Regions from separate parts of the Thiomonas sp. SCN 64-16 genome, predicted to be linked through region 2. Evidence: predicted binding sites of a transcription regulator. Region 2 holds the regulator's gene; the other holds the start of a gene.
What was found. The regulator sigma-54, encoded in region 2, starts transcription at its own class of promoters, with help from an activator protein. The targets are predictions, from matches to a motif close to TGGCANGNAANCTGCTTT.
Positions count from the first base shown of each region.

Region 1 (4,413 bases), on a different contig from region 2:
CCCGCTCATCAAATACAACCTGCCACGCAGCTACTACCTCAGCCTGGAGGCGCAGTTCTGATGGGCGCGGCGCCGAAGACCGCGTTGATCCCTCCGACCCGCCGCGCATTCTTGCGGGGCGGTCTGGTGACTTCCGCGCTGCTGGCCACCGGGCAATGGCCCTTTCCTGCAGCCTGGGCTGAACCAGCCGCCCCCGGCGTGCTCTACGCCGGGCCGATGCAGGGCTATGTGGCTGCACGCTCTGCCCTCATCTGGGTGCAGACGCCCGGCGCAGCCGAAGTGGCGTTGGAGTATGCCCCAGAGAATCAGCCCGGCGAGAAAAAGCGCTCCGCGTCGGTTCGCACCGATGCGGCAGGGCAGTTCTGCGCTCATCTGGTCATGGACGATCTCTCTCCCGGCACGCGCTACCGTGCTGTGGCCTGGGTCAATGGCAAACCGGCTGCGAATCGCACCCTCGTCGTGCGCACGCAGCCCATCTGGCAGTTTCGTTCACCGCCGCCCGATGTCACCCTCCTGACGGGTTCTTGCGCGTATCTGAACGACCCGCTATTCGATCGGCCGGGCCAGCCCTATGGCGGCGGCTACGAAATTTATGAGCCGATGACGCAGGAAGGCGCCGATCTGATGGTGTGGCTGGGCGACAACCTCTATTACCGCGAGGTGGATTGTCAGAGCCCGCAAGGCATGGCGCTGCGCTACCGCCAACAGCGCGGCTTCGCTCCGCTGGATGCGTTTTTACGCTCAACCCCGCAAGTGGCGATCTGGGACGACCATGATTACGGCCCGAACGACAGCGATGCGAGTTTCGAGTTCAAGAACGCCTCGCTCGATCTGTTCAAAACCTATTGGGCCAACCCGACGTATGGCGTTGGCGACGTCGCCGGAGTGTTCACCAAGACCAGCATCGCCGATGCCGATATTTTTCTGCTCGATGATCGTTGGTGGCGCAGCGCAGACGCCACCAGCCCGGGTGACCGCGGCAAGGTGATGTTCGGCCCGGCGCAGATGCGCTGGCTGCGCAACGCCCTGCTGTCCTCGCGCGCCCGCTTCAAGATCGTCGCCGCTGGCGGCCAGTTTTTCAACGACGACGACGCTTACGAGGGCTGGAACCAGTTTCCCGAAGAACGCGCCGCATTTCTCGGCTGGCTGCAGCAATACCGCATCCCCGGCTTGCTGTTTCTCTCGGGAGACCGGCACATCACCGAGCTGATCCGGTATCCGCGTCCGGCCTACGGCGGCAAGCGCGACTATCCGCTGGTGGAGTTCACCTGCTCGCCGCTGAATTCCAGGCCGGCCAAAGGCGACGGCAATCCCAACCGCGTACCCGGCACGCTAGTCGCTGAGCGCAACTACGGCGTGCTCAAATTCAGCGGCGAGGGCAAGGAGCGGCGGCTGGAGCTGCAAGCCAAGAACGTCGGCGGCAAGCTGCTGTGGTCGCACACCCTGGCGCTGGCCGACCTGGGCTGGAGCTAGAGCGTACATTCGCTGCCCACCGACGCCTCACCACGACGCCTCGCGCTCCGGGGTGGCGCTGATGCGGTGGATGGAGAGGTCGGCGCCGTTGAATTCCTCTTCGGCGTCGAGGCGGATGCCGAGGGTCTTTTTCAGCACGCCATAGACCACGAAGCCGCCGATCAGGGCCACTGTGATGCCCATCAGCGTGCCGACGATCTGCGAGGCCAGCGACACCCCGCCCAGCCCGCCCAGCGCCTTCATGCCGAAAATGCCCGCGGCAATGCCGCCCCAGGTGCCACACAGGCCGTGCAGCGGCCACACCCCCAGCACGTCGTCGATCTTCCAGCGGTTTTGCGTCAGGGTGAACATCCAGACGAACAGCGCCCCGGCCACCGCGCCGACCACCAGCGCGCCCAGCGGGTGCATCACGTCTGAACCCGCGCACACCGCCACCAAACCGGCCAGCGGCCCGTTGTGCAGAAAGCCAGGGTCGTTTTTGCCCGCGGCCAGCGCCGCCAGGGTGCCGCCCACCATCGCCATGAGCGAGTTCACCGCCACCAGACCGCTGATCTGGTCGAGCTTTTGCGCGCTCATCACATTGAAGCCGAACCAGCCCACGATCAGTATCCACGAACCCAGCGCCAGGAATGGGATGGACGAGGGCGGATGCGCCGACATCTGCCCGTTGGCGTGATAGCGGCCGCGACGCGGCCCGAGCAAGAGCACGGCGGGCAGCGCGATCCAGCCGCCCATCGCATGCACCACTACCGAGCCGGCGAAATCGTGAAAGGGCGCGCCGAAAGTGGACTGCAACCATGCCTGAATGCCCAGATTGCCGTGCCACACAATGCCCTCGAAAAACGGGTAGATAAAGGCGACGATGGTGAAGGTGGCGATGAGCTGGGGCCAGAACTTGGCGCGCTCGGCAATGCCGCCGGAAATGATGGCCGGAATGGCCGCGGCGAAGGTCAGCAAAAAGAAGAACCGGGTCAACTCGTAGCCATGATCGCGGGTGAGCACGTCATCGCCCACGAGAAAATGATGACCGTAGGCGATGCCGTAGCCGAGCAGAAAGTAGGCAATCGCCGAGACGGAAAAGTCGGTGATGATTTTGGAGAGCGCGTTGACCTGGTTTTTCTTGCGCACCGTGCCCAGCTCAAGAAAGGCGAACCCGGCGTGCATGGCGAGCACCAGAATGGCGCCGAGAAGGATGAACAACACATTTCCACTGGAGGCGTCTTGCACGATTGGGGTTCCTGATAAGAGTTAGGTAGATACAGCAAACTTCGTGCCCATAAATGGCGCACGGTGCCCCTGTTGGGTTCACAACCGCTCACAAACTGCGCATTTTCGGTGCATGACAGGGCTTGGTTCGCACCATATCAAGGCGTTGCGCACCGTATTCGGGCGCATCGATCAGAGCAGCCGCTTGCTTAGAATGGCGGGCTCGTTGTTCCTCCTGCGGTTTCCATTCGAGAACGTCCATGCCTTTCAAAGTCAAACCTTACGTTTCTGAAGTGACGCATTTCATCCAGGATCTGAAGCACAGCGATCCGCAGCTTGAGGCCAAGCAAAAAGAAGGGCGTGCCCGGCTTTGGGACAAACCGCAGAACCCCGAGCTGACCCGGGAATTCCAGGCGGCCCGCGTGCCGCAGAAAGCCTACGTTTACGGCAGTCACTGAAGTCGCCCCGAGCGTGGCGAGCTTCGCTGCAAGCCATTCCATGACCGCCGCGCCCGGCGACGCCGCGCTGATGTCTCCGGCGGTGGACAGCACCCCGGCCACGGTCGACGGCATGGCGGTCGCGCGGCTGTACGGCGAGCCGCTGTTCGAGCTGCCGCAAGACCTCTACATCCCGCCCGATGCGCTCGAAGTCTTTCTCGAAGCCTTCGAAGGGCCGATGGATCTGCTGCTCTACCTTATCCGCAAGCAGAACTTCAACATCCTCGACATTCCGCTGGCGCAGGTCACGGCGCAGTATCTGAGCTATGTCGAGCAAATCCGCCGACACAATCTGGAGCTGGCCGCCGAGTATTTGCTGATGGCGGCCATGCTCATCGAGATCAAGTCGCGCATGTTGCTGCCGCGGCCGCCCACCGAGCCCGGCGCCGAGCCCGAAGATCCCCGCGCCGAACTCGTGCGCCGGCTCTTGGAATACGAACGCTTCAAGCTCGCTGCGCAGCAGCTCGACGCCCTGCCCGTGCTCGGACGCGACTTCTGGCGTGCGCAAGCGCTGTTCGACCGTGACGCCGCACCGCGCCTGCCCGACGTGACGGCCGACGAACTACAACAGGCGTGGAGCGACATTCTCAAGCGCGCCAAGTTGCATACTCACCACAAGATCACCCGCGAGCAACTTTCGGTGCGCGATTACATGAGCCGCGTGCTACGCCAGTTGCAAGGCAAGCGCTTCCTCGAATTTCACGAACTGTTCGACCCCGCACAGGGCGTGCCCGTCGCCGTGGTCACGCTGGTGGCGCTACTCGAACTCACCCGGGAAGCGCTGGTGGAAATCACCCAGGCCGAAGCCTTCGCCCCTCTGTATGTGCGGCTGGCTTACACCCCAAGTTGATGCGCAGGCCAGAAATCGAACGCTCGTTCGCAAAAACCAACCCGGCGCGGGCATAATGCCCCGGTTTCCACCTGAGCTCAAGCCATGTCAGCAGACTCTCCCGCGCCCTACGGCGCTGCGCCCCGCAGTGATAGCGCTCCGCGCAAACCGCTCACCCTGCACCGCCTGCGCGCCATGCGTGAGGCCGACGAAAAAATCGCCATGCTCACCGCTTACGACGCGGCCAGCGCCAGCTTGCTCGACGCTGCCGGGGTGGATTGCCTGCTGGTGGGCGACTCGCTGGGCATGGTGATGCAGGGTCACGGCTCCACCCTGCCCGTCACGCTCGAACAAATGGTCTATCACACGCAGTGCGTGGCGCGCGGCAATCGCAGCGCCTGGCTCATT
Region 1 covers NZ_MEGQ01000016.1:27,533-31,945, forward strand. Annotated here, with positions in the region: gene ABT24_RS06120 (TonB-dependent receptor) at 1-61, shown strand, start outside; gene ABT24_RS06125 (alkaline phosphatase D family protein) at 85-1,473, shown strand; gene ABT24_RS06130 (ammonium transporter) at 1,501-2,700, opposite strand; gene ABT24_RS06135 (DUF3460 family protein) at 2,940-3,137, shown strand; gene ABT24_RS06140 (segregation and condensation protein A) at 3,178-4,026, shown strand; gene panB (3-methyl-2-oxobutanoate hydroxymethyltransferase) at 4,111-4,413, shown strand, end outside.
Region 1: the regulator sigma-54 is predicted to act here: its motif matches at 2,732-2,749, upstream of ABT24_RS06130 (ammonium transporter).

Region 2 (4,413 bases):
TACTACGCACTGAAGGCGCTGGGCAAGCTCGACGATGCGATGCAGGCCAAGATTTTCAACGCCATCCACAAACAGCACATTCCTCTGGGCACGGCCGATCAGATGGCCAACTGGCTGGCACAGCAGGGCATTCCCAAAAAAGCGTTCCTGGATGCCTACAACTCGTTCGGCGTGAATGCGCAAGTCCGGCAGGCCACGCAAATGGTGACGGACTATCAGATCAGCGGGGTGCCGACCATGGCGGTTCAGGGCACCTACACCACTTCTGCGGCGCTGCCTGAAGCCAACAACAACAAGAAGGTGCTCGAGGTCGTGGACTACCTGATCAAGAAGGTGCAGGCGGAGAAGAAGTAAGCGCGTCGCCCTGCCACATCTCAACACTGCCCGCATGCCGCGGGCAGTGTTTTTTGAGCCCCGCAAAATTGCTGCGAAATCGCCTGAACTGGCCCTAGAATGGATCGACTAAAGCAAAACCCATGCCGATGAAACGAGTGGCCAGAATTCTGTTGTTGACCCTGCTGTGTGCGCCGAGCTTGGCGCTGCCCGTGCTTGCGGCGCAGACCGACCGGAACCAGCCGATTCACATCGAGGCCGACGCCATGCGCTACGACGACGTGCACCAGACCAGTGTGTTCACCGGCAACGTGGTCGTCACCAAGGGTTCTCTGGTGCTGCGCGCCGCAACGGTCGATGTGCGCCAGGCGCCGGACGGCTATCAGTACGCGACGGCGATCGCCGCGCCGGGCCAGTTGGCCACCTTCCAGCAACAACTCGATACCGCGCCCGGCCAGCCCACGCAAACCATGGACGGCGCCGCGCAGCGCATCGAATACGACGGTAAGACCGATGTGGTGACGCTGCGTGGCCAGGCCATGCTCAGCCGACTGATCGACGGCAAGCTGGCCGACCGCAGCCAGGGCAATGTGATTGCCTACAACCAGATCACCGATGTGTTCACCGTCGAAGGCGGTGCGCAGGGCGCCACGGCCACCAACCCTGGAGGGCGGGTGCGGGTGATGTTGACGCCGCAGCCCGCCGCCCCGTCCGCGCCGACGGCGCCCAAATCGCCTCCCGCGCTCAAAGTCGCCCCGAAGCTGGGGACACAGCCTTGAGCGTCCAGCCGCATTCCGCTGGACAGACCGTGGTGCGGGGCGGCCTGGAGCCCGTCGCCCCGGCTGAAGCCGCGCGCGTGCCTTCAACTCCGTCGTCCCGCGCGGCCACCGGCCCGGAGCTCGACGTTCAACATTTGCAGAAACGCTATGCCGGTCGGCAGGTGGTGCGCGACGTTAGCTTCAGCGTGCGCTGTGGCGAGGTGGTCGGGCTGCTGGGGCCGAACGGCGCGGGCAAGACCACGTCGTTCTACATGATCGTCGGCCTGGTGCGGCCCGACGCGGGGCGCATCCACATCGACGGCCAGGACGTGAGCGATTCTCCGATGCACCGCCGTGCGCGCATGGGGTTGTCGTATCTGCCGCAGGAGGCGTCGATCTTCCGCCGCATGACGGTGGCCGAGAACGTGAGGGCGGTGCTGGAGTTGCAGCGCGACGCGCAAGGGCGCCGCCTGGGCAGGGCCGAAATCCGCGAACGCGAAGATCATCTGCTGCGCGAACTGCACGTCGAACATCTGCGCGACAGCCCCGCCCCCGCGCTTTCGGGCGGCGAGCGGCGGCGGGTGGAAATCGCCCGCGCGCTGGCCACGCAACCGCGCTTCATCCTGCTCGACGAGCCGTTTGCCGGCATCGATCCGATTGCGGTCATCGAGATTCAGCGCATCGTTCAGTTCCTGAAAGAGCAGGGCATCGGCGTGCTGATCACCGACCACAATGTGCGTGAAACGCTAGGCATCTGCGACCGGGCCTGCATCATCAGCGAAGGGCAGGTGCTGGCGCAGGGCGATCCGCAATCCATCATCGACAACCCCGCGGTACGCAAGGTGTACCTCGGCGAAAACTTCCGCATGTAAGCCGCGATGAAGCCGTCGCTGAACCTGCGCCTGTCCCAGCATCTCGCACTCACGCCGCAGTTGCAGCAGTCCATCCGGCTGCTGCAACTCTCCACCCTCGAACTCACGCAGGAAATCGAGGGCCTGCTCGAATCCAATCCCTTCCTCGAACCTGAAGAAGAGCAAGAGGCGCCCGCTGCCGCGCCGACATCCGAGTCGCCACCGCCTTTGGCGCCCGACCCGTCTCAGACATCGGTCGAAGGGCATGACGCAGCCGCCGAGCCCGCCGCTGAGCTGCAACTCGACACGCAGGACTGGACGGCCAGCAGCGGCGAAACCGATCACGGTGCGGATACCGATGCCGACGCCGACTCCTGGGTCAGCTCAGGCCAGTCCGTCAGCGGGGGCGGGGGTGACGACGACGAATTCAGCGCGCTCGACATTGCCTCCGAACACCTCGATCTGCGCGACCACCTGCGCGGTCAGTTGGCCGGGCTTGCGCTGAGCGCCACCGACCGCGCGGCTGCCGAAGCCATCATCGACTCGCTCGACGACGACGGCTATCTGCCCGACACCCCGCTGGAACTGGCGCAGGCCCTCGCCCCCGCGGCAGACGCCGAGCAGCTCGAAGACCTGGCCGATGCGCTGACCACGGCCATGCGCCTGATTCAGAGCTTCGACCCGGCCGGTGTCGCCGCCCACGATTTGCCCGACTGTCTCTGCCTGCAGCTTCAGCGCCAGGCGTCTTGTCCCGTGCGCGAACTCGCCCTGCAGATTTGCCGCGGCGGTCATCTCGATCTGCTGGCCAAGCGCGACTGGCGCAAGCTCGAACGCCAGCTCGAAGCCGATGAAGCCGCGCTGCGCCTGGCGCAGCAACGCATCGCCCAGCTCGACCCCCATCCCGGCAGCGCCTTCCGCCGCGATGCCGCGCAAGCCGTGACCCCCGATGTCATCGCCCGCAAGACCCCGCAAGGCTGGGTGGCGCAGCTCAACCCCGAGGTCATGCCCCGGCTGCGCGTGAATCAGATCTATGCCGACGCCATGCGCCGCGCACGCGACAGCGGCGGCGCCATGCAGGGACAGCTTCAGGAGGCGCGCTGGTTCGTGAAAAACGTGCAGCAGCGTTTCGAGACCATTCAACGCGTGTCGCAGACCATCGTCGAGCGCCAGCAGCGTTTTTTCGACTTCGGCCCCGTGGCCATGCGGCCCATGGTGCTGCGCGAAATCGCCGACGAACTCGGCCTGCACGAATCGACCATCTCGCGCGTGACCACGCAGAAGTTCATGCTCACGCCCTTTGGCACTGTCGAGCTGAAGTATTTTTTCGGCTCTGGCCTGAGCACCGAGGCCGGGGGCAACACCTCATCCACCGCGGTACGCGAACTCATCCGCCGCCTGGTGGCTGAAGAAGACAGCGCCAAACCCCTGTCGGACAGCGAACTCGCCGAACGCCTCACGCAGCAAGGCGTGCAGGTGGCGCGGCGCACCGTGGCCAAATACCGCGAAGCGCTGCGCATCGCCCCGGCCAATCTGCGCAAGAGCGGCTGAGGGCCCGCAGTCGCAAGCGGAGCCAGTCGCTCACCTTGCGCTAAGTCGTCCTCTCCAGAATGCCGGGGTCGCGCCGCACGCGACGCCACAACAACGCAAACGGTATTCAGGGAGTTCATCATGCAAAACGCAGTAAAAGCCGCGCAGCCTGGTTGGGCGCTGGCGGTCAAGGTTCCGGTCGTCATCACGCTTTACTTCTGGCTGATCAAAATCATGGCCACCACGGTGGGCGAAACCGCTGCAGACTATCTGTCGGTGGATCTGCATCTGGGCCTGGTCGCCACCAGCGCGGTGATGACCCTCTTGTTCATCGGTGTGCTGACGGCGCAGATGCGCGCCAGCCGTTACGTTCCCTGGCTTTACTGGTTGACGGTGACGCTCATCAGCGTCGTGGGCACCTTGCTGACCGACAATCTGACCGATCAGTTGGGTGTGCCGCTGCCGGTGAGCACTGCCTTGTTTGCGCTGGCCTTGCTGGCGACGTTTGCGATCTGGTGGGGCAGCGAGCATGATCTGTCGATCCACAGCATTGCCACGCCAAAACGAGAAGGGTTTTACTGGGCGACGATTCTGTTCACCTTTGCGCTGGGTACTGCCGGAGGCGATCTGGCCGCTGAGCGGCTGCAGCTCGGCTATGCCTTGTCGGCCTTGCTGTTTGGCGGCGCCATTGCGCTGACGGCAGCGGCCTACTACCTCTTCAAGGCCAGTGCCGTGACCACGTTCTGGGTCGCTTACATCCTCACCCGCCCGCTGGGCGCGACCTTGGGTGACTGGTTGTCTAAACCCGGTGCTGAAGGAGGGCTCGGTCTGGGAACCATGGGCACCAGTGCCCTGTTCCTGGTCACGATTCTGGCCCTGGTGATTTACCTCACTGCGACACGGCGCGACCAGTTGCAGGCAAGTTCAACCCCAAGTTCAACCCT
Region 2 covers NZ_MEGQ01000034.1:5,865-10,277, forward strand. Annotated here, with positions in the region: gene ABT24_RS10395 (thiol:disulfide interchange protein DsbA/DsbL) at 1-354, shown strand, start outside; gene lptA (lipopolysaccharide transport periplasmic protein LptA) at 477-1,112, shown strand; gene lptB (LPS export ABC transporter ATP-binding protein) at 1,190-1,963, shown strand; gene ABT24_RS10410 (RNA polymerase factor sigma-54) at 1,970-3,490, shown strand; gene ABT24_RS10415 (COG4705 family protein) at 3,611-4,413, shown strand, end outside; gene ABT24_RS10420 (CYTH and CHAD domain-containing protein) at 4,406-4,413, opposite strand, start outside.